DNA from 4 places in the Phyllobacterium sp. LjRoot231 genome. Region 3 is predicted to be linked to each of the others. Evidence: predicted binding sites of a transcription regulator. Region 3 holds the regulator's gene; each other region holds the start of a gene.
What was found. The regulator LexA, encoded in region 3, represses DNA repair genes until DNA is damaged. The targets are predictions, from matches to a motif close to TGTTCNNNNTGTGTTCNG.
Positions count from the first base shown of each region.

Region 1: a site for LexA is predicted at 2,727-2,744, ahead of dnaE (DNA polymerase III subunit alpha). Genes of this name have one in related genera too.
Region 2: a site for LexA is predicted at 2,403-2,420, ahead of ACSQ3H_RS00540 (DNA recombination protein RmuC). Genes of this name have one in related genera too.
Region 4: a site for LexA is predicted at 2,059-2,076, ahead of ACSQ3H_RS05365 (helicase-related protein). Genes of this name have one in related genera too.

Region 1 is NZ_CAXUQT020000001.1:3,462,507-3,467,317, reverse strand. Features, by position in the region: gene proS (proline--tRNA ligase) at 1-518, shown strand, start outside; gene ACSQ3H_RS17105 (lipoprotein-releasing ABC transporter permease subunit) at 515-1,801, shown strand; gene ACSQ3H_RS17100 (ABC transporter ATP-binding protein) at 1,803-2,486, shown strand; gene dnaE (DNA polymerase III subunit alpha) at 2,875-4,811, shown strand, end outside.
Region 2 is NZ_CAXUQT020000001.1:111,710-116,520, reverse strand. Features, by position in the region: gene ACSQ3H_RS00560 (hypothetical protein) at 1-119, shown strand, start outside; gene truA (tRNA pseudouridine(38-40) synthase TruA) at 71-856, opposite strand; gene fmt (methionyl-tRNA formyltransferase) at 871-1,800, opposite strand; gene def (peptide deformylase) at 1,811-2,341, opposite strand; gene ACSQ3H_RS00540 (DNA recombination protein RmuC) at 2,455-3,693, shown strand; gene ACSQ3H_RS00535 (hydantoinase/oxoprolinase N-terminal domain-containing protein) at 3,862-4,811, shown strand, end outside.
Region 3 is NZ_CAXUQT020000001.1:3,108,280-3,113,090, reverse strand. Features, by position in the region: gene ACSQ3H_RS15340 (Gfo/Idh/MocA family protein) at 1-133, opposite strand, end outside; gene ACSQ3H_RS15335 (ThuA domain-containing protein) at 133-915, opposite strand; gene ACSQ3H_RS15330 (TOBE domain-containing protein) at 954-1,304, opposite strand; gene lexA (transcriptional repressor LexA) at 1,463-2,179, shown strand; gene ACSQ3H_RS15320 (ComEC/Rec2 family competence protein) at 2,176-4,650, opposite strand; gene gltX (glutamate--tRNA ligase) at 4,764-4,811, shown strand, end outside.
Region 4 is NZ_CAXUQT020000001.1:1,114,059-1,118,869, forward strand. Features, by position in the region: gene ACSQ3H_RS05355 (acetyl-CoA C-acetyltransferase) at 1-708, shown strand, start outside; gene ACSQ3H_RS05360 (beta-ketoacyl-ACP reductase) at 839-1,564, shown strand; gene ACSQ3H_RS05365 (helicase-related protein) at 2,222-4,811, shown strand, end outside.

The sequences.
Region 1 (4,811 bases), 350 kb from region 3:
ATCAACTTGCTGCCCGCGGCATCGAGGTTGGCCATATTTTCCATTTCGGAACCAAATACTCCGAGCCGATGGGTGCCAAAGTGACCGGTCCCGATGGCAAGGACCACCTGGTTTCGATGGGTTCCTACGGCATCGGACCATCGCGCGTCATCGCGGCGATTATTGAAGCCTCGCATGATGAGAACGGGATTATCTGGCCGAAAGCCGTCGCGCCCTTTGGGGCTGGCATTGTCAACATGAAGCCGGGCGATACAGGCTGCGACGCGGTTTCCGCCAAGCTGTACGAGGCGTTGACCAATGCTGGTATCGAACCGCTGCTGGATGATACAGATGATCGTCCCGGCGCAAAGTTTGCTACAATGGACCTGATTGGCCTGCCAACGCAGGTGATTGTCGGTCCGCGCGGCGTTGCCAGCGGCGAGGTCGAAATCAAGGACCGCGCCACCGGCGAGCGTGAGACCTTGAGTATCGAAGCCGCGATTAACAAGCTCGCGGGCGTCGAGGCAGGGATTTTATGAGCGATAACGCCGTCACCGCGCCGAACGGTTCCAAACCATTCTCAGCCTATGAACGGATGATCGCCTGGCGTTATCTGCGCGCCCGGCGCAAGGAAACGTTCATTTCTGTGATTGCGGGCTTCTCTTTCACCGGAATCATGCTCGGCGTCGCGACGCTAATCATTGTCATGGCAGTGATGAATGGCTTTAGGGCTGAACTCTTGACCCGAATTCTCGGTATCAATGGCCATGTCATCATGCAGCCGATGGATCGGCCTTTCGACGATTACGACGCGGTGATCAAGCGTGTCGACGCCGTTCCAGGCGTCTCTTTCGCAATTCCTGTGGTCGAAGGTCAGGTCTTGGCTAAAGGCAATGTAGGAGCAGGGGCGGGCGCTCTGGTGCGTGGTTTGCGCGAGGAAGACATCGCGAAGCTTCAGCTGGTTTCGAAAAACGTCCGGCAAGGTACGTTCCAGGGATTTAACACAGCTGGAGGCATCGCCATCGGGACGCGTATGGCCGAGAATATGGGGCTGGGGCTTGGAGACAAGCTGACTTTAATATCTCCAGATGGCGACGTGACGCCGCTTGGTATGGCTCCGCGCGTCAAATCCTATCCAGTAACGGCGATATTCGAGATTGGCATGTCCGAATATGATGCATCAATTGTGCTGATGCCTCTCGAAGAATCACAGCTGTATTTCAATCAGGAAAATAAGGTGCAATCGATCGAGATATTTGCCGACAATCCTGACAATGTAGATGCGTTGAAAAAGCCTATTGAGGATGCAGCACAGCGCTCGATCCTTTTGACCGACTGGCGTCAGCGCAACCAGACTTTTTTCTCGGCGCTGCAAGTCGAGCGCAATGTCATGTTCATGATCCTGACGCTGATCGTGCTCGTCGCCGCGCTCAACATCATTTCCGGCCTGATAATGCTGGTAAAAGACAAGGGGCATGACATCGCCATCCTTCGAACCATGGGTGCGACGCGAAACTCGATCCTCCGCATCTTCCTTATGACCGGTGCTGCAATCGGCGTCACTGGAACTATTGCGGGGGTGGTGCTGGGTGTCGTTGTTTGTCTTAACGTCGAGCGAATCAGGGAATTCTTCTCCTGGGTCTCAGGAACGACCTTGTTCAATCCTGAACTCTATTTCTTGAGCACCTTACCCGCCAAGATGGATTTCAACGAGACCTTCTCGGTCATCCTTATGGCACTCGTCTTGTCGTTTCTGGCAACGCTTTTTCCGGCATGGCGTGCGGCCAAGCTCGATCCCGTTGAAGCCCTGAGGTACGAATAATATGGCAACCGGGGCTATTTTACAGCTGCTGAATGTCGGCCGCCGTTACGATGAGATCGGCCGCGAATTGGTCATTCTCAATGACGCCAGCTTTTCGCTTGGAAAAGGCGAGATGGTGGCGCTTGTCGCGCCGTCAGGCGCTGGCAAGTCGACATTGCTGCATACGGCTGGATTGCTGGAGCGGCCAGACAGTGGCGACGTCATTCTCGATGGCAGGTCCTGTGGGTCGCTTTCCGATGAAGAGCGCACCGCGATTCGTCGCAACGATATCGGCTTCGTCTACCAGTTTCATCATCTGTTGCCCGAGTTCTCGGCACTCGAGAACGTGATGATGCCGCAAATGATCCGCGGCATGAAACCGGCTGTGGCGTCCGAGCGCGCCCAGCAGCTACTCGATTACATGAAGGTTGGCGCACGTGCCTCGCACCGGCCAAGCGAACTTTCCGGCGGTGAGCAGCAGCGCGTGGCGATTGCCCGTGCCGTGGCGAACGCTCCACTGGTGCTCCTGGCTGATGAGCCGACAGGCAATCTCGATCCGGTAACATCTTCCTATGTGTTCGAAGCACTGGAAGCCTTGGTGAGACAGTCGGGTCTGTCAGCGATGATTGCCACGCATAATTTTGAACTTGCACGCCGCATGGACAGGCGTGTCACTCTCAAAGACGGCAAGATCACAAACCTCTGATCGCGCGACCCATTTTACCTTCCGTTAACATTTCGAAAACCATAGGGCCAATGGGTGCCTTGGTGCGCTTGACTTAGGAACAAAAATAGAACAAAAGATATACATAGAGACAACGAAGAAGGGTTTTACCGATGAGCGAACTTTTCCAGGACGTTATGTCATTCGTTACAGTCAGCCTGTTCATTGCCACATTTGCAATGTGGGTCAGTGCAATCTGAAGAAAATTGGGATCATGAAAACTGAACGTTTTGAGTTCTTGTGATCCCAATTCTTGTCCACTGTTGAAAGTGTTTGAACCCTCAATACAGGTGGACACCTCATCGTGCATGTCCGACTATGAGCGCGCGGTGAATCAGTTTCTCCGTTCAGATTCTCGGAGACAAAAGAATTGGCAGATGGGCAGGTCAATAGCGGTCTAGGCGTTGCGAGCAAACAGGCGCTGCGCTTCGTTCATCTCAGAGTTCATTCCGCCTATTCCCTGCTTGAAGGCGCCTTGCAGGTTCCGAAAGTCATTGATCAGGCTGTGGCGAGCAAGGCTCCGGCGATTGCGATAACAGACACCAATAATCTTTTCGGCGCGCTTGAATTTGCCCAGAAGGGATCAAAGGCGGGACTGCAGCCGATCATTGGTTGTCAGCTTGACATCGCCTTTCATGATCAGGCGGAAGAAAGCCGCAGCGCCAACCGCCGCGAGGCGCTGGGGCTTGCGCCGCTCGTACTGCTTGCTGCGACGGAGGAAGGCTATGCCAATCTCGTGCGCCTTGTCAGCCGCGCCTATCTGGAAACGCCAGCGGGTGATCCGGTTCATATCACATCGGCATGGCTGACCGGCCGTTCAGAAGGCATCATTGCTTTGTCTGGCGGTCCGGAAGGGACCATCGCCAAAGCGATTAAGGACGATCGTATCGACCGTGCTCGACAGCGGCTCAACTATTTGAAATCGCTGTTCGGTGACCGGCTCTATGTCGAACTCCAGCGCCATCGTGGTTACGATCGCGGGCTGGAAGCAGCGCAGGTTGAACTCGCCTACGAGTTGGAACTGCCACTCGTCGCGACGAACGATGTATTTTTTTCCAAAAGTGCTGATTATGAAGCTCACGACGCGCTCCTGGCGATTGCCGCAGGTTCACTCCTTTCAATCGACGATCGCCGCCGCCTGACGCCGGACCATTGTCTCAAGAGTGAAGATGAGATGGTGGAGTTGTTCGCTGATCTGCCCGAGGCGGTGGAGAACACTGTCGAGATCGCGTTGCGCTGTTCCTATTATCCGAAGAATCGCGCGCCAATCCTGCCGCGGTTTACCGGCGAGAGCGAAGATCCGGAAGCGGCGTTGCAGGCGGAAGCCGATGAGTTGGCGCGCCAGGCGAGGGAAGGCCTTGCGCAGCGTATCGAGACGCTTGGTTTGGCCGGTGGCCATACAGTTGAGCAATATTCGGAGCGCCTGGAGTATGAGATTTCCATCATAACCCGGATGAAATATCCGGGTTACTTCCTCATCGTTGCCGACTTTATCAAATGGGCGAAAGCCCATGATATTCCAGTCGGACCCGGCCGCGGTTCCGGCGCGGGTTCGCTCGTTGCGTATGCGCTGACGATCACTGATGTTGATCCCTTGCGTTTCTCCTTGCTGTTCGAGCGCTTCCTTAATCCGGATCGCGTTTCGATGCCGGACTTTGATATCGACTTCTGTCAGGACCGGCGCGATGAAGTTATCCGCTATGTTCAGGGTAAGTATGGCCGTGATCAGGTGGCGCAGATCATTACATTCGGTACGTTGCAAGCTCGCGCTGTGCTGCGTGACGTCGGACGTGTATTGGAAATGCCCTATGGTCAGGTCGATCGCCTGACCAAGATGGTGCCCGCAAACCCCGCCAATCCGGTGACACTGTCCAAAGCCATCGAAGACGAGCCGCGCCTGCGCGAAGAGCGTGACAAGGAGCCTGTCGTCGAGCGGCTGCTGGATATTTCGTTGAAGCTCGAGGGGCTTTATCGCCACGCTTCGACACATGCGGCGGGTATCGTTATAGGCGATAGGCCGTTATCGGAACTGGTGCCGATGTACCGCGACCCGCGCTCCGACATGCCGGTCACGCAGTTCAACATGAAGATGGTGGAAGAAGCGGGGCTGGTCAAATTCGACTTTCTCGGCCTGAAGACGCTGACCGTGCTCCAAACCGCTGTCAATCTCGTCAAACGGCGTGGCATCACGGTCGATCTTTCCAATCTGCCATTCGACGACAAGCCCACCTACGAAATGCTGTCGCGCGGCGAAACTGTCGGCGTGTTCCAGGTGGAAAGCACGGGCATGCGCAAGGCGTTGATCGG
Region 2 (4,811 bases), 3.0 Mb from region 3:
AATCCCATGCCTATACGGCCGCATTCTTCGCGGCGATGGTAATCGGCTCGCTCTTTCTGATGATCCTGCTTCAAAATATACTAGGAATTTCCCTGCCCGAGCCGGTGATGATGAGATAGTCGACGCCGATGAGATAAAGACCGTAAGGAGGCGCAACAGGTCCGCACGCCTTGCGATCGCGCGCGTCAAGCGCAGCGGTGACATCATCCGCATCCCAACGCCCGCAACCGACTTCATTGAGCGTTCCAACAAAGGAGCGGATCTGGTTGTGCAGGAATGACCGCGCGGAAGCCCTGATCTCGATGATTTCACCGCTGCGCGAAACGCTCAAATAATCGAGCGTTTTCACCGGGCTCTTTGATTGGCATTGAGTCGCGCGAAACGTAGTGAAATCATGTGTACCAATGAGCCGTTGTGCAGCCTCATGCATGGCTTTTTCGTCGAGCGGTTTCTTCACCCACCATGCCCGGTGCATTTCGAGCGGCGCGGGAGGCCTGCGGTTGATGATGCGATAAAGATAGTGCCGTCCCGTCGCCGAAAACCGCGCATCGAAATTGCTTCCGACGAGTTCGACATTGATGATGCCGACGGTTTCCCCGGCGATGACCAGATGGGCATTCAACGCCTCGCGCACCTTCGAACTGCTCCAGTCTTTCGTCAAATCCACATGCGCGATCTGCGCCGTCGCATGCACGCCGGAATCGGTGCGGCCGGCAGCGCCAAGCGCAACGGTTTCGCCGCAAAACTTGAAAATAGCCTGCTCGATGGCAGCCTGAACGGTGTGGCCATTCTCTTGGCGTTGCCACCCGGCATAGCCGGTACCGTCATACTCGATGGTCAGCTTGTAGCGAGGCACTTAGGTCTTGCCGTTCATGGCAGGCGCATTCCCTGTGCGATCTTGGCGCCTCGTTGGAACTCCTGTCCATCCATGACCTTGCCGCCTGCGCGCTGTAATGAGCGCAGGCGAACGGCACCTTCACCGCAGGCAATGCGCAGATCGTCACCAAGCACGGTTCCAGGATCGCCGACGCCGGTTGCCAGGATCGAGCGCAGCAGCTTGACCCGCTCGAGATTTTCACCGATTTCCATCTCGCACCAGGCACCGGGGAAAGGCGCAAGGCCGCGAATGCGATTGTGAGCATCGATGGCAGGCTGCGTCCAGTCGATGCGGGTTTCCGCCTTGGTGATCTTGGAGGCATAAGTGACGCCGTCTTCGGACTGCGGCGTCAATGTAAGGCTGTCGCGCTCCAGAGCTGCCATCGCGCGGACCATCAGATCGGCGCCTGCCATGCTGAGCTGGTCGTGCAACTCGCCCGCAGTCATATCGGCTGTGATCTTTACCTTCTCGGCCATGGCCACAGGACCGGTATCAAGACCTTCGTCCATTTTCATGATCATGATGCCGGTCTCGAGATCACCGGCCATGATCGCGCGCTGAATAGGCGCCGCTCCACGCCAACGCGGCAGCAGCGAAGCGTGGCCATTATAGCAGCCAAGCCGCGTGCCTTCGAGAATTGCGGCAGGCAAGATAAGCCCATAAGCCACAACGACCGCAACATCGGCCTGGAGATCGCGAAACGCTTGTTGCTCCTCTTCAGATTTCAGGCTCTTCGGCGTGCGCACTTCGATGCCGAACTGTTCGGCGTTACGATGTACCGCGGAAGGCGTCAGCTCCAGCCCGCGCCGTCCTGCTGGGCGCGGCGGCTGGCTGTAGACAGCTACAATCTCGTGCCCCTGGCCGATCAAGGCGTTAAGGATGGGCACCGAGAATTCCGATGTTCCCATGAAGACAATGCGCAAACTCATCTGTTCACACCGCCAGCCGGCCTGGCGGGCGGTCCTTGGCGAGTTTCTTGAATTTCTTGACCACCATCTCTCGTTTCAACCGCGAAATGTGATCGATGAACAGGACGCCGTTCAAGTGGTCGATCTCGTGCTGCAGGCAAGTGGCCAACAGCCCTTCTGCGGCAACCTCGTGCTGCTTGCCATCGATATCGACATAGGAAACGCGCACTTGTGCCGGGCGCTCGACTTCCGCGTAATAGTCAGGGATGGACAGGCAGCCTTCCTCATACACATTGCGCTCATCGCTCGACGACAATATCTGCGGATTGATGAAAATCTGTGGTGCCTTGGGTTCGTCTTCCTTGGCGAGATCGATCACCAGCATCCGCAGCGGTTCGCCCACTTGAATGGCTGCAAGGCCGATACCTGGCGCATCATACATGGTGTCCAGCATATCGGTGGAAAACTTCCGTAAATCGGCGTCGAAGCGCTCCACAGGTTTTGACACCTGACGCAGTAGCGGATCTGGGAGAATGACAAGTGGTTTGATAGACATGAGCATCACCTAATATCTCGGCTTTCAACCGTCAATCCGATGTGAAAACCAATTGTAAAAATGTTCTCGTTTTGATCTCACATTTGCCATCCGAATCGGTTAGTCTGCACAATATGGAAACGTCAATTTCTCTAAATCAAACGCTGTTCCAGCTCGGCTCGAGCTCCGTATCTCTGGGCACGGCATTGCTTGCGGCGGCCGTCGCAGTGGCACTTATAGTGGTCTTCGCTGTCATTGCAGTGTCACGCTCGACGCGGATGCGGATGGTTGCCGAGATCCAGGCAGAAGACCGTGCACGCGATGCCGAAGTGCGCATGGGCGAGATTCTGAAAAGCCAAGCGGAAATGCAGGGCCGCATGCAGACCATGGCCGAGCTATTCGGCTCGCGGCAGGCCGAACTCAATCAGTCGATTCGCGAACGGCTTGATGGCATGACCAGTCGTATCGGCCAGACCATGACGGAGCAGACGCAATCAACGCACGAAAATCTGGCGAAGTTGCAGGAGCGGCTGGCGGTTATCGATACGGCGCAGAACAATATCCAGGCCCTCGCCGGTCAGGTAGTGCAACTGCAGGCTATCCTTGCCAACAAGCAGACGCGCGGTGTCTTTGGCCAAGCCCGGATGGAGGCAATCATCGCTGATGGCCTGCCGCAAGGCGCATACGAGTTTCAGGCAACACTATCCAACGGCAGCCGGCCGGATTGCGTCGTGCGTATGCCGAACGGTGCGCCCAATCTCGTCATTGACGCAAAGTTTCCGCTGGAGGCATGGAATGCCATTCGCGAGTCGGAAAGTCCGGAAGGCAAAAAGATAGCAGTTGCTCAGTTCCGCCGTGATGTGGAGATCCACATTCGTGATGTCGCCGAAAAATATCTGATCAACGGTGAAACACAGGATACGGCGTTTCTTTTCGTGCCGTCGGAATCGATTTTTGCCGAAATTCACGAGAATTTCGAAGCCGTAGTGCAAAAGGCGCATCGTTCGCGCATCGTCATCGTCTCGCCGTCGCTGCTCATGCTTTCCATCCAGGTCATTCAGGCCGTGCTCAAAGACGTGCGCATGCGCGAACAGGCGCACCTCATACAAGGCGAAGTCATAAGGCTGATGGAGGATGTGGGCCGCCTTGACGATCGCGTGCGCCGCCTGCAGACGCATTTCGGTCAGGCCAACAAGGATATCGATGACATTCTTGTTTCATCTAGCAAGGTGACCAAGCGTGGTCAAAAGATCGAGGCGCTGGAATTCGCCGAAGCGCCGGTCGGCGAAGTTGTCAAAGACCCGGATGTTTGCCGGTCTGCTGCTTCGGCGACAGGACAGTTGCGCTTGCGGGTGGTTGAGGGCGACGACTAGGCGGTTCGTTTTTCATTTCGCCGGACCTCCCGCACGTTTTGAATTGTTTTGCCATCGGGTCCTGAACACAACTGCGTATCTGACAAAGTTGCGGCAGCAAATGGTCGGAATGGCGCTAGCGGGATCGTTGTTCATGCGCTAACCCTGCCTCAAATAGCGCAGGGCATTATGGCTGATTTCACAACTGAACATGCGATCTTCCTCGGTATCGACACGGGCGGCACCTATACGGATGCGGTGCTTTGGTCTGAGCAGCGCGGCGTTATTGCCAAGGCCAAGGCTCTGACGACACGGCATGATCTGAGCGTCGGCATTTCGGGTGCTGTTGAGCGCATCGTCGCTGAAGCGTCTGTCCAACCTGCCGACATACGGCTTGTTTCCATGTCGACAACGCTTGCGACCAACGCGCTGGTCGAGGGACAGGGCGGGCGCATTGCACTCGTCATGATCGGTTTTTCGGAAACGGACCTGGAAAAGGCTGATCTTGGCACGGCGCTTGGTTCGGACCCGGTAGTGTTCATTCCGGGTGGACATAATGTTTATGGTCGGGCACAGCCATTTGATACGAGCGCCTTGAGCGAGGCATTGCCGCAGCTAAAGCAAGAGGTAACTGGCTTTGCCGTCTGCGCATATTTTGCCGTGCGCAACCCTGAACATGAAATCGCAGTTCGCGATCTGGTGCGAAGAGAAACTGGTTTGCCCGTCACTTGCAGCCATGAACTGTCTGCGAAGCTCAATGGTCCGCGCCGTGCCTTGACCACTGTCCTCAATGCCCGTCTCATCGCTATGATCGACCGGCTCGTGGCGGCAACGGAAGGCTTCCTCGACCGGAGTGGCATCCATGCGCCGCTTATGGTGGTGCGCGGTGATGGCGCACTTGTCTCTGCCGCCTTTGCCCGGCATCGGCCAATTGAAACCATATTGTCTGGACCCGCCGCCAGCCTCGTCGGCGCGCGGCATATGACGGGGCTCGATAACGCGATCGTCTCGGATATTGGTGGTACGACGACCGATGTCGCGGTTCTAGACAAGGGGCGTCCTCGGCTCGACCCTAATGGCGCCACCGTCGGCGGTTTCCGCACTATGGTGGAAGCGGTGGCAATGCGCACATTCGGTCT
Region 3 (4,811 bases):
ATTTATCTCGAAACGCCTCCGCCCTGCCCTTGTCGACGTCAACCGCACCGGCGAATGTGACACCTTCAATATCGATAAAGTTTCTGGCGTGGGCGCTCGCCATATGGCCAGTCCCCAGGATTAATAGACGCATCAACGAAAACCTTCCTCGCCGGACTCGTGCAAACTGCCGCCGCGTGCCGTGATCGGCTCCAAAGCTTTCTCAACCGGCACATTCGGCGCCTCCGTGATAGCCGGAAAACGCAGCGGATTATACGCCCAGTTCACCGCATTGCGCAGCACCAGTCCCACCGTTTCGTCATGATAAGTCGGATAGGTTTCATGTCCCGGGCGGAAGTAGAAAACATTCCCAGCACCTTTTCGATAGGTAAGCCCTGAGCGAAACACCTCGCCGCCCTGGAACCATGATACGAAAACAGTCTCCAGCGGTTCGGGTACCGAGAACGGTTCGCCGTACATTTCCTCATTTTCCAGCTCGAAAAATGCGGGCAAACCCTTAGCGATGGGATGGCCGGGATTGACGACCCAGAGGCGTTCCCGCTCACCCGCCTCCCGCCAGTTCAAAGCGCAGGGTGACCCCATCAATCTTTTGAAAATCTTCGAAAAGTGCCCCGAATGCAGGACGATCAGTCCCATGCCTTCCCATACCCGCTTGGCGACGCGCTCGACTATCTCGTCGGCAACATCGCCATGCGCGCGGTGCCCCCACCAGACAAGCACATCGGTCTCCTCCAGCACCTTGTCCGTCAGGCCGTGTTCCGACTCCTGCAGAGTGGTGGTTTTGATGCTGAGGTTGGTATCGCTCCTCAAAAGCTTGGCGATCTGGTTGTGCATGCCTTCCGGATAGATGTCGGCAACGGTTTTATTGATCTGTTCATGGACGTTCTCGCCCCAGATAAGCGTGCGAATTGCCATTGGACTTTCCTTGTCTCATGTTTGATGCGGAGATTTTGTCAATTTGCCGCCGGGCGGCCCGATTGGTCAAAACGGTGGATGTTGTTGTTAACGGGCGTAACGCAAAGCAGTTCCCCAGGTTGTTGATGGGCCGAGCCATCCTGCCGCACGACCAAGGGTTCCTTTGCACCGATATCGATATAGAGGAAGCTCTCAGATCCAAGGTTTTCCGCTAACAGAAGTTTGCCCTTCCACAGACCGTCCTTGTCCTTGATTTCCAAGTGTTCCGGACGCACACCCAATATATCGGTCTTGTAAGCGCCTGCGAATTCCGCGGTCAGGAAATTCATCTTGGGCGAGCCTATGAAACCGGCGACAAAGATCGATTCCGGCTTTTCATAAAGCTCCAATGGCGCCAATCCAGCGGCCCGCCGGTTATTCCGGCTAAATAACGGTCAAGTGCGTTTCTCGGCTCGCATACACCACATATTAATCCTTGTAGAACACAACTGGAACAGATAGTGTTTGTTCTGGTTTTGTTTTTCCGATTCCACGCAAAGGATCGCCGATGCTCACGCGTAAACAACATGAACTCCTGCTCTTCATCCACGAGCGTCTGAAGGAAACGGGCATACCGCCTTCATTCGACGAGATGAAGGATGCATTGGATCTTGCATCGAAATCCGGCATCCACCGGCTGATCACTGCGCTCGAAGAGCGCGGCTTCATTCGCCGGCTTGCAAACCGTGCACGAGCGCTGGAAGTTCTGCGCCTGCCCGACTCGATCGCTCCCGGCCTCAACGCCCAACGAAAATTCTCTCCGAGTGTCATTGAAGGAAGTCTTGGCCGGAATGTCGCTCCGCCGCGACAAACACGCCAATCCGACGACTCGAATGGTTCAACCGTGATCAATATCCCGGTCATGGGCCGCATCGCCGCTGGTGTGCCAATTTCCGCAATTCAGAACCAGACCCACATGATCGGCCTGCCCCCGGACATGATTGGTAGCGGCGAACACTACGCGCTCGAAGTCAAAGGCGATTCGATGATCGAGGCCGGGATTTTCGATGGCGATACCGTCGTGATCAAGCGCGGCGATACCGCTAATCCCGGCGAGATCGTTGTTGCGCTGGTTGATGATGAGGAGGCAACGCTCAAGCGCTTTCGTCGTAAAGGAGCATCGATTGCCCTCGAAGCGGCGAACCCGGCCTACGAGACACGCATTTTTGGTCCGGATCGCGTTCAGGTGCAGGGAAAGCTGGTCGGTCTTATACGACGATACTAGCAGTCAGCCGATTTTTCACAGGCTGCCGCCTCATCGCTATCAGCGTTCACACGTTTACGGGATTTGTAGTCCTCGATATTGCGGGCGGCGCGGGAGTAGGTCCGATAGGTGTTCCAAGGCCGGTCCGGCGGCCCAACGGCGTAGTTGATGCTGGCAGACCGGAGTCGTCGAAGGCGGGAATCGTTTGCTTCGGCAAGGACCACTTCTGGTGATTTATTCCTGGCGATTGTCGGGGGTAGCGGTTCGGGCGGTTTTAAAGTTATTTCCGCAGTTCCATGCAATGCCAAATCACGCTTGGTGAGCACCAGTGTGTTCTTGTCCCCGCAGATTGTCGGTGCGCCGGCAAAGGCCAGGATGACAATGTCCCCTTCCCCACAAGCCAATACGGTCTGCTTGCGATCGTCCGTATAGGCGATTATCAATCCGCCCGGCTCTCGTGCGGTACAAAGTTTTTCAACACATTCAAACTGCGTTTCTTTGGAAAGCGCACCAGCCTTCAGCGGCTTTACCACCTCGTTTATCCCATAGCCCTGCTGCCAATTGTTTAAACTGAATGCACTGCCGGCCGTGCGATTGATTGCGAGATCTCTGTCACCCGTGCGCAATGCGACCAGTTTTCCATCCTCCGAAACGATAATGCCGGGCTCTTGCGCTCGGAGCATGAACAACGCTGCGGTTGCGAGGACGGGTATACTACAGAGGCGCAGACGCGTTGAAAGAAACAGGAGCAAGATAAGACCAACGCTCATAAGGACCAACGTGCCCTGTGGCATCAGGCCAAGATTGCCGCTTGGAGAGCGCGAAGCGACCATTTTTGCAATAGCGATGACGATCTCGATCCCCTGTCCCATGACCGTAAAGGGTAGCCAATCCAGATCGAATGGCATGGCCAGCAAACCGAGCACTGCAAACGGCATGACAAACACTGAAATGACCGGAAGCGCGAGAGCATTGCCGACAAGCCCGAAGGGCGCGGTATTGTTGAAATGATAGGCCGCAAATATTGAGCTTGCGGTCCCGGCAACCACTGATGTCATGGCAATCGCACCGATATGGTTGATGGCCTTCAGCGGTAGAGCCAGAAGCAAATGATTGGACACACCTCTCCGGAAGGCGCGCCTGCCCTGCCGATGCGACCACCAGCTATAAAATGCGATCAAAGCGGCGGTTGCCGAGTACGACATCTGAAAGCTCGGTCCGAGAATTTCGTGCGGCGAGATGGCAATGGTAATCAACGCTGCAATGGCGAGGTTGCGCATCGATATCGCCGCCCGGTCGACGGTCATGGCTAAAAGCATGACCGCGAGCGTTACAAAACTGCGCTGGGCAGCAACATCGGAGCCTGAAAGCAACAAATAGAATGCGGAACCCATGAGGGCGATCACCGCCGAGAATTTCTTCACCGGAAACCGCGCCGAAAATCCGGGAAAGAACGCCATGATCGCGCGTAGCGAACCGATGATCGTTGCGGCTACCAGTGCCATGTGAAAACCGGAGATCGACAGGATATGCGAAAGTCCACTCAAGCGAAAAGCGTTGTTGGTGTCATCGCTGATGCCATCGCGCTGCCCTGTGATCAGCGACGCAGCGATGTCACCCGGTTCGCCTCTAATGTTGCGCAGGATGCGCTGGGTGAGTTGTTGCCTGATATTTGCGATCGCCATCAATGTCGTCGCAACTGGCCCTGTGTCCAAAGCCACAGGCACTGTTTCAAGCTTTCCCAGCAAAAATCCGCTGGCGCCGACGCCCCGGTAGTAGTTGTAGAAGGCGAAATCGTAATTGCCCGGACGCACTGGGCCTGATTGCGGCCGCAGATGGACGAGGCCGGCGAGACCGTCGCCAACCCTCAGGTCGCGAGGAACTGATCTGGCTGAAACGGTGATACGATCCGGTCCGTATTGCAGCGCCGGGCGTGCCGTCGAGATCACATCCATGGTGAGACGCCATCCACCCTTGGCATCTCTCGACATGGCCGTGACACGACCAGTCATCCGCGTCGTGACTTCCGATCCGAGCATTCGGGTCCCGGCCCGCATCGTTTCGACTTTGCCGAAAAGCATGCCCGCCACAAGTGCGGTTGCGAGTAAAAGAACAAGCCGGATCATGGGTCGCGCGTGGGCCAAGGCATGGCAGCCGATGAGAAGTGTCAGCCCCGAAAGGACGGCGCCGAGCCTCGGTTCAACAGCCGCATTGAAATAGAAAATCGCGCCGATTCCAGAGAAGACAGGTAAGAACAGAAACAGCGTGCCGCGATCGATTTCGCAGTTGAATGCCGTAGGGATTGCGAGCAGTGCTGATTGAAGTTGAGCTCGTGCAGAATTGCCAAGTCCCTGTAACCTGGCAGGCCAGCTTTCCTTCCCGATGACTAAATTGCCAGCCTGCGTTTGAGTCGCAATTTCATGGCCGCCGCTGTCGGGACGGAGAAAAAACAGCTGTTCGCTGGTTCTTGTTCTGGTGGCAGGACCTTCCATTTGCTTTCCGGTTCTGCCAATGCCCTTGCACAGCAGCGGTGCTATGCTACATGAACGCCAGATCAATTCGATTGGACGTTCGGCTAATACGCCGGGCACCTCCTGGAGACCTTATGTCATCTTCTGTCGTTACCCGTTTCGCACCTTCCCCAACCGGTTAT
Region 4 (4,811 bases), 2.0 Mb from region 3:
ACCGCTGAAAATATCGCCCGCAAGTGGCAGTTGACCCGCGAGGATCAGGACAAGTTCGCGCTTGGCTCGCAGAACAAGGCTGAGGCGGCCCAGAAGGCTGGTAAGTTCAAGGACGAAATCGTGCCGTTTACGGTCAAGACGCGCAAGGGCGATGTCGTGGTTGCCGACGATGAATATATCCGTCACGGAGCGACCTTGGACTCGCTGGCAAAGTTGAGGCCAGCTTTCGATAAGGACGGCACTGTGACCGCGGGCAATGCGTCGGGTCTTAATGATGGTGCCGCAGCGGTCGTGTTGATGAGCGAGGAAGAAGCCAAGCGCCGCGGGATCAAGCCACTGGCGCGCATCGCGTCCTGGGCCACGGCGGGGGTTGATCCGTCGATCATGGGAACAGGACCGATCCCGGCATCTCGCAAAGCCTTGGAAAAGGCTGGCTGGAAGGCCGAAGACCTCGACCTGGTCGAGGCAAACGAGGCGTTTGCTGCGCAGGCCTGCGCAGTCAACAAGGATCTTGGCTTCAACCCGGACATTGTCAACGTGAACGGTGGCGCAATTGCCATAGGCCATCCAATTGGCGCGTCTGGTGCTCGTGTTCTCAATACGTTGCTGTTCGAGTTGAAGCGTCGCAACGGAACTAAGGGCCTCGCGACGCTTTGCATCGGCGGCGGCATGGGCGTAGCGCTTTGCATCGAGCGCATCAAGGACTAGTGACGCTTCACCGGCCCAAGCATTATTGGGCCGGTTTTCGATGTCGGTGGCTGTCGCTGAAACCAAACCGCCGTTTCATGTTTTCATAACTACAGAGCGTTTGTACGAGATCAGTTTGAGGGAGGGGTAAATGACAAAAACAGCAATCGTTACAGGTGGAACGCGCGGTATAGGCGCTGCCATTTGCGTCGCTTTGAAAGCGGCGGGTTACAAAGTAGCGGCGAACTACGCCGGTAATGATGACGCGGCGAAAGAATTTAGCAAAAAGACCGGAATCGCGACCTACAAATGGGACGTTTCCAATTACGAGGAATGCGCAGCCGGTGTCGCCAAAATCGAAGCAGATCTCGGCCCCGTCGCCGTGCTGGTCAACAATGCGGGTATCACCCGTGATGCGATGTTCCACAAAATGACACCGAGCCAATGGAGTGACGTCATCAACACCAATCTCACCGGTCTGTTCAACATGACCCACCCGGTGTGGAATGGTATGCGCGATCGCAAGTTCGGTCGGGTGATCAATATCTCATCGATCAATGGACAAAAAGGTCAGGCGGGGCAGGCCAACTATTCTGCTTCGAAGGCCGGTGATATCGGTTTTACCAAAGCTTTGGCCCAAGAGGGTGCCCGCGCCGGAATCACTGTCAACGCCATATGCCCGGGCTATATCGGTACCGAGATGGTGCGGGCAATTGATGAGAAAGTGCTCAATGAGCGGATCATTCCGCAGATTCCGGTCGGACGCCTCGGCGAACCGGAAGAGGTTGCTCGCTGCGTCGTGTTCCTTGCTTCCGACGATGCTGGCTTCATTACCGGTTCTACGCTTACAGCCAATGGCGGACAATACTCAACCTGAATGCAATTAAATCGGTGCCGCTGCGCGTGGAAAAGGTGCGTGGCGGTTTACCTCTCGTCGATTATGGTTGTCCGAATCTGTGCGAGAACATTAACGATCAATCTGAATCTTGTCCTAGTAAAGCTTGGGATTCTCTTCGGCTTGTATGGATTCTGTCGTTGCAGCACAAAATATTGTGGTGAACAAAACGGGAAATCTCGGGAGGCGCTGATTCGTCGCTGATTCGTTCCGGCTTTGATCGAAGTGTTAATAGAAGTAGTCTTTCGAATGCCAAATGTATTAACTAATTATAAGGAATCATTCAGGTTTTTTAAACTTTGAAATATCGGAAGCGTGGTCATAATAACAAATTTACAAACGTACATACCTTAGAGACGGATCTGAGTGATGCAATCTTGAGCGATTCAGCATGTAGTGCGAATCTTGGCCTAAAAAGCTAAATATGGCCGTGAACAAATCAGGAATCTCATCCTAGAGCCATTTCGTAGCTGATTCGTTCTCCTCGCGTTCTATTTCTTCACGGAACACTCCGTGAATCGGTTCGCGATTGTTTATCTGGAGAGCCCCGCATACCTTTCTGTCGGACGCTTAAAATGCTAATCGCAGATACATGCCCGGCTCGCACCGCCTCGTTTGGCCGGTATTGGATTGTAATTGATGAACCTTATGCCTAGCCTCGAACTTCCCCTCGTCTTGACGGGCCGCGATGTTACAGCCGTCCTGGGGCCCACCAATACGGGAAAAACCCATCTGGCGATCGAGCGGATGCTTGCGCATCAGACCGGAATGATCGGTCTGCCACTCCGCCTGCTGGCCCGCGAGGTATATCATCGTGTGGCAGAACGGGTAGGCTTCGCAAACGTCGCGCTGATCACTGGTGAGGAAAAGATCAATCCCCCCGGTGCCCGCTATGCGGTCTGCACTGTCGAAGCCATGCCGCGCCAGACCGATATGGACTTTGTCGCTATCGATGAAGTGCAACTCGCCAATGATCTTGAGCGCGGTCATATCTTTACCGATCGTATTCTGCATCTGCGGGGGCGTCAGGAAACTCTGCTGCTCGGCGCAGCAACGATGCGTGGGATCCTTGAGAAGCTCCTGCGCGGGATTTCGGTTGTCACGCGACCGCGGCTTTCAAATCTCACCTATGCCGGGCCAAAAAAGATAACCCGCTTGCCTCCCCGGTCGGCCATCGTCGCCTTCGCCGCGGAGGAGGTTTATTCCATCGCCGAGCTTATACGACGCCAGAGCGGTGGTGCGGCAGTAGTCATGGGAGCGCTGAGTCCGCGTACCCGCAACGCTCAGGTTGATCTCTATCAATCGGGTGACGTAGATTACCTTGTTGCGACCGACGCCATTGGTATGGGTCTCAATCTCGATGTCGATCACGTGGCTTTCGCCCAGGACCGGAAGTTCGATGGCTATCAGTTCCGCAATCTGTCGCCGGGCGAAATCGGTCAGGTCGCGGGGCGCGCGGGACGGCATTTGCGCGATGGTACATTTGGTGTCACCGGACAGGTATCCAGCTTCTCCGAAGAACTCGTACAGCGTGTGGAATCGCATGCCTTCGATTCGGTAAAAATCCTGCAATGGCGAACTGCTCGCTTTGATTACTCCAGCCTTGATGCGCTGAAGCGATCCATCGACACGCCTGCGCCGGTTGAAGGACTGACCAGAGCGCTGCCCGCGGTGGATCAGCAGGCGCTCGAATATCTGTCCAACGACCCCGATGTCGCACCATTGGCCGATACCCCAGAGCGTGTTGCACTTTTGTGGGACGCCTGCGCCTTGCCCGACTATCGCAAGATCGCGCCGGCGCAACATGCCGATATCATCGCATCGATCTATACCGATCTCGCCGATAAGGGCCATGTGAATGAAAATTACATGGCCGAAGAGGTTCGCCGAGCGGATTCCACGGACGGCGATATCGATGCGCTTTCACGGCGTATCGCCCAGATCAGAACCTGGACTTTTGTGTCTCACAGGCCTGGATGGCTTGCAGATCAGGCACATTGGCAAGAAAAGACGCGTGAAATTGAGGACAGATTATCAGATGCACTGCATGAACGGTTGACGAAACGCTTCGTAGACCGCAGGACAAGCGTGCTTATGAGGCGCCTGAGAGAGAATACAATGCTAGAAGCCGAAATTAGCCCTGCCGGGGACGTTGTTGTCGAAGGGCACCATGTTGGACGTTTGGATGGGTTCCGTTTCACCACGGACGCTCAAGTCGACGGAACGGATGCGAAAGCCGTCAAAGCGGCTGCGCAAAAAGCCCTCGCGACGGAGTTCGAAAATCGCGCCGAGCGTTTTTCCGCTTCGGCAAATGGCGATTTTGCTCTTGGTTCCGACGGGACCTTACGATGGATCGGCGCTCCAGTTGCTTCGGTCGTCTCCGGAGAGCAAGCACTTAAGCCCCGCGCTGTGTTGCTGGCCGACGAGCAACTGACCGGGCCGGCACGCGACAAGGTCGCGGCCCGTGTCGATCGCTTCCTCGCCCATCATATCGATACGATCCTGAAGCCACTTGTCGACCTTGCCAATGCCGATGCGTTGGTTGGTATCACCAAGGGCCTCGCTTTCCAACTCGTCGAGAATTTCGGCGTTCTTCAGCGCCGTGATGTGGCGGAAGACGTTCGTGGCCTCGATCAGGATTCCCGCGCCGCTCTACGCCGTCTCGGCGTCCGCTTTGGCGCCTACCACGTCTTTCTGCCGGCGTTGCTCAAACCTGCACCGGCCGGTCTGCTGACGCTTTTGTGGGCGCTCAAGGAAGACGCCAAGGATCGCCCGGGATATGGCGATGTGGTGCAGGTCTTATCCGCCGGACGCACATCGGTGGTTACAGACCCGAGCTTTGATCCAGCCTTCTATCGGCTTGGAGGCTATCGTCTCCTCGGCCGGCGAGCCGTCCGCATCGATATTCTAGAGCGGCTTGCCGATCTCATCCGTCCCGCGCTTTCCTGGAAACCGGGAATCGGTTTACGGCCGGACGGCGCCTATGATGGCACGCGTTTTGTTGTCACGCCGTCGATGATGTCGATTCTAGGTGCCACTGCCGACGACATGGAAGAAATTCTGAAGAGCCTCGGTTATCGTCAGGAGCCGGTCGACGCAGCGATTGTCGCTGCAAAGCTGGTGGAACTCGATGCAGCACCAATGCCTGCCGCCGCACCGCAAGAAGTCGTGACCACTGTGGCGGAAACGGCTCCTGTCGAGGATATGACCTCGGCGGTAACGGAACCAA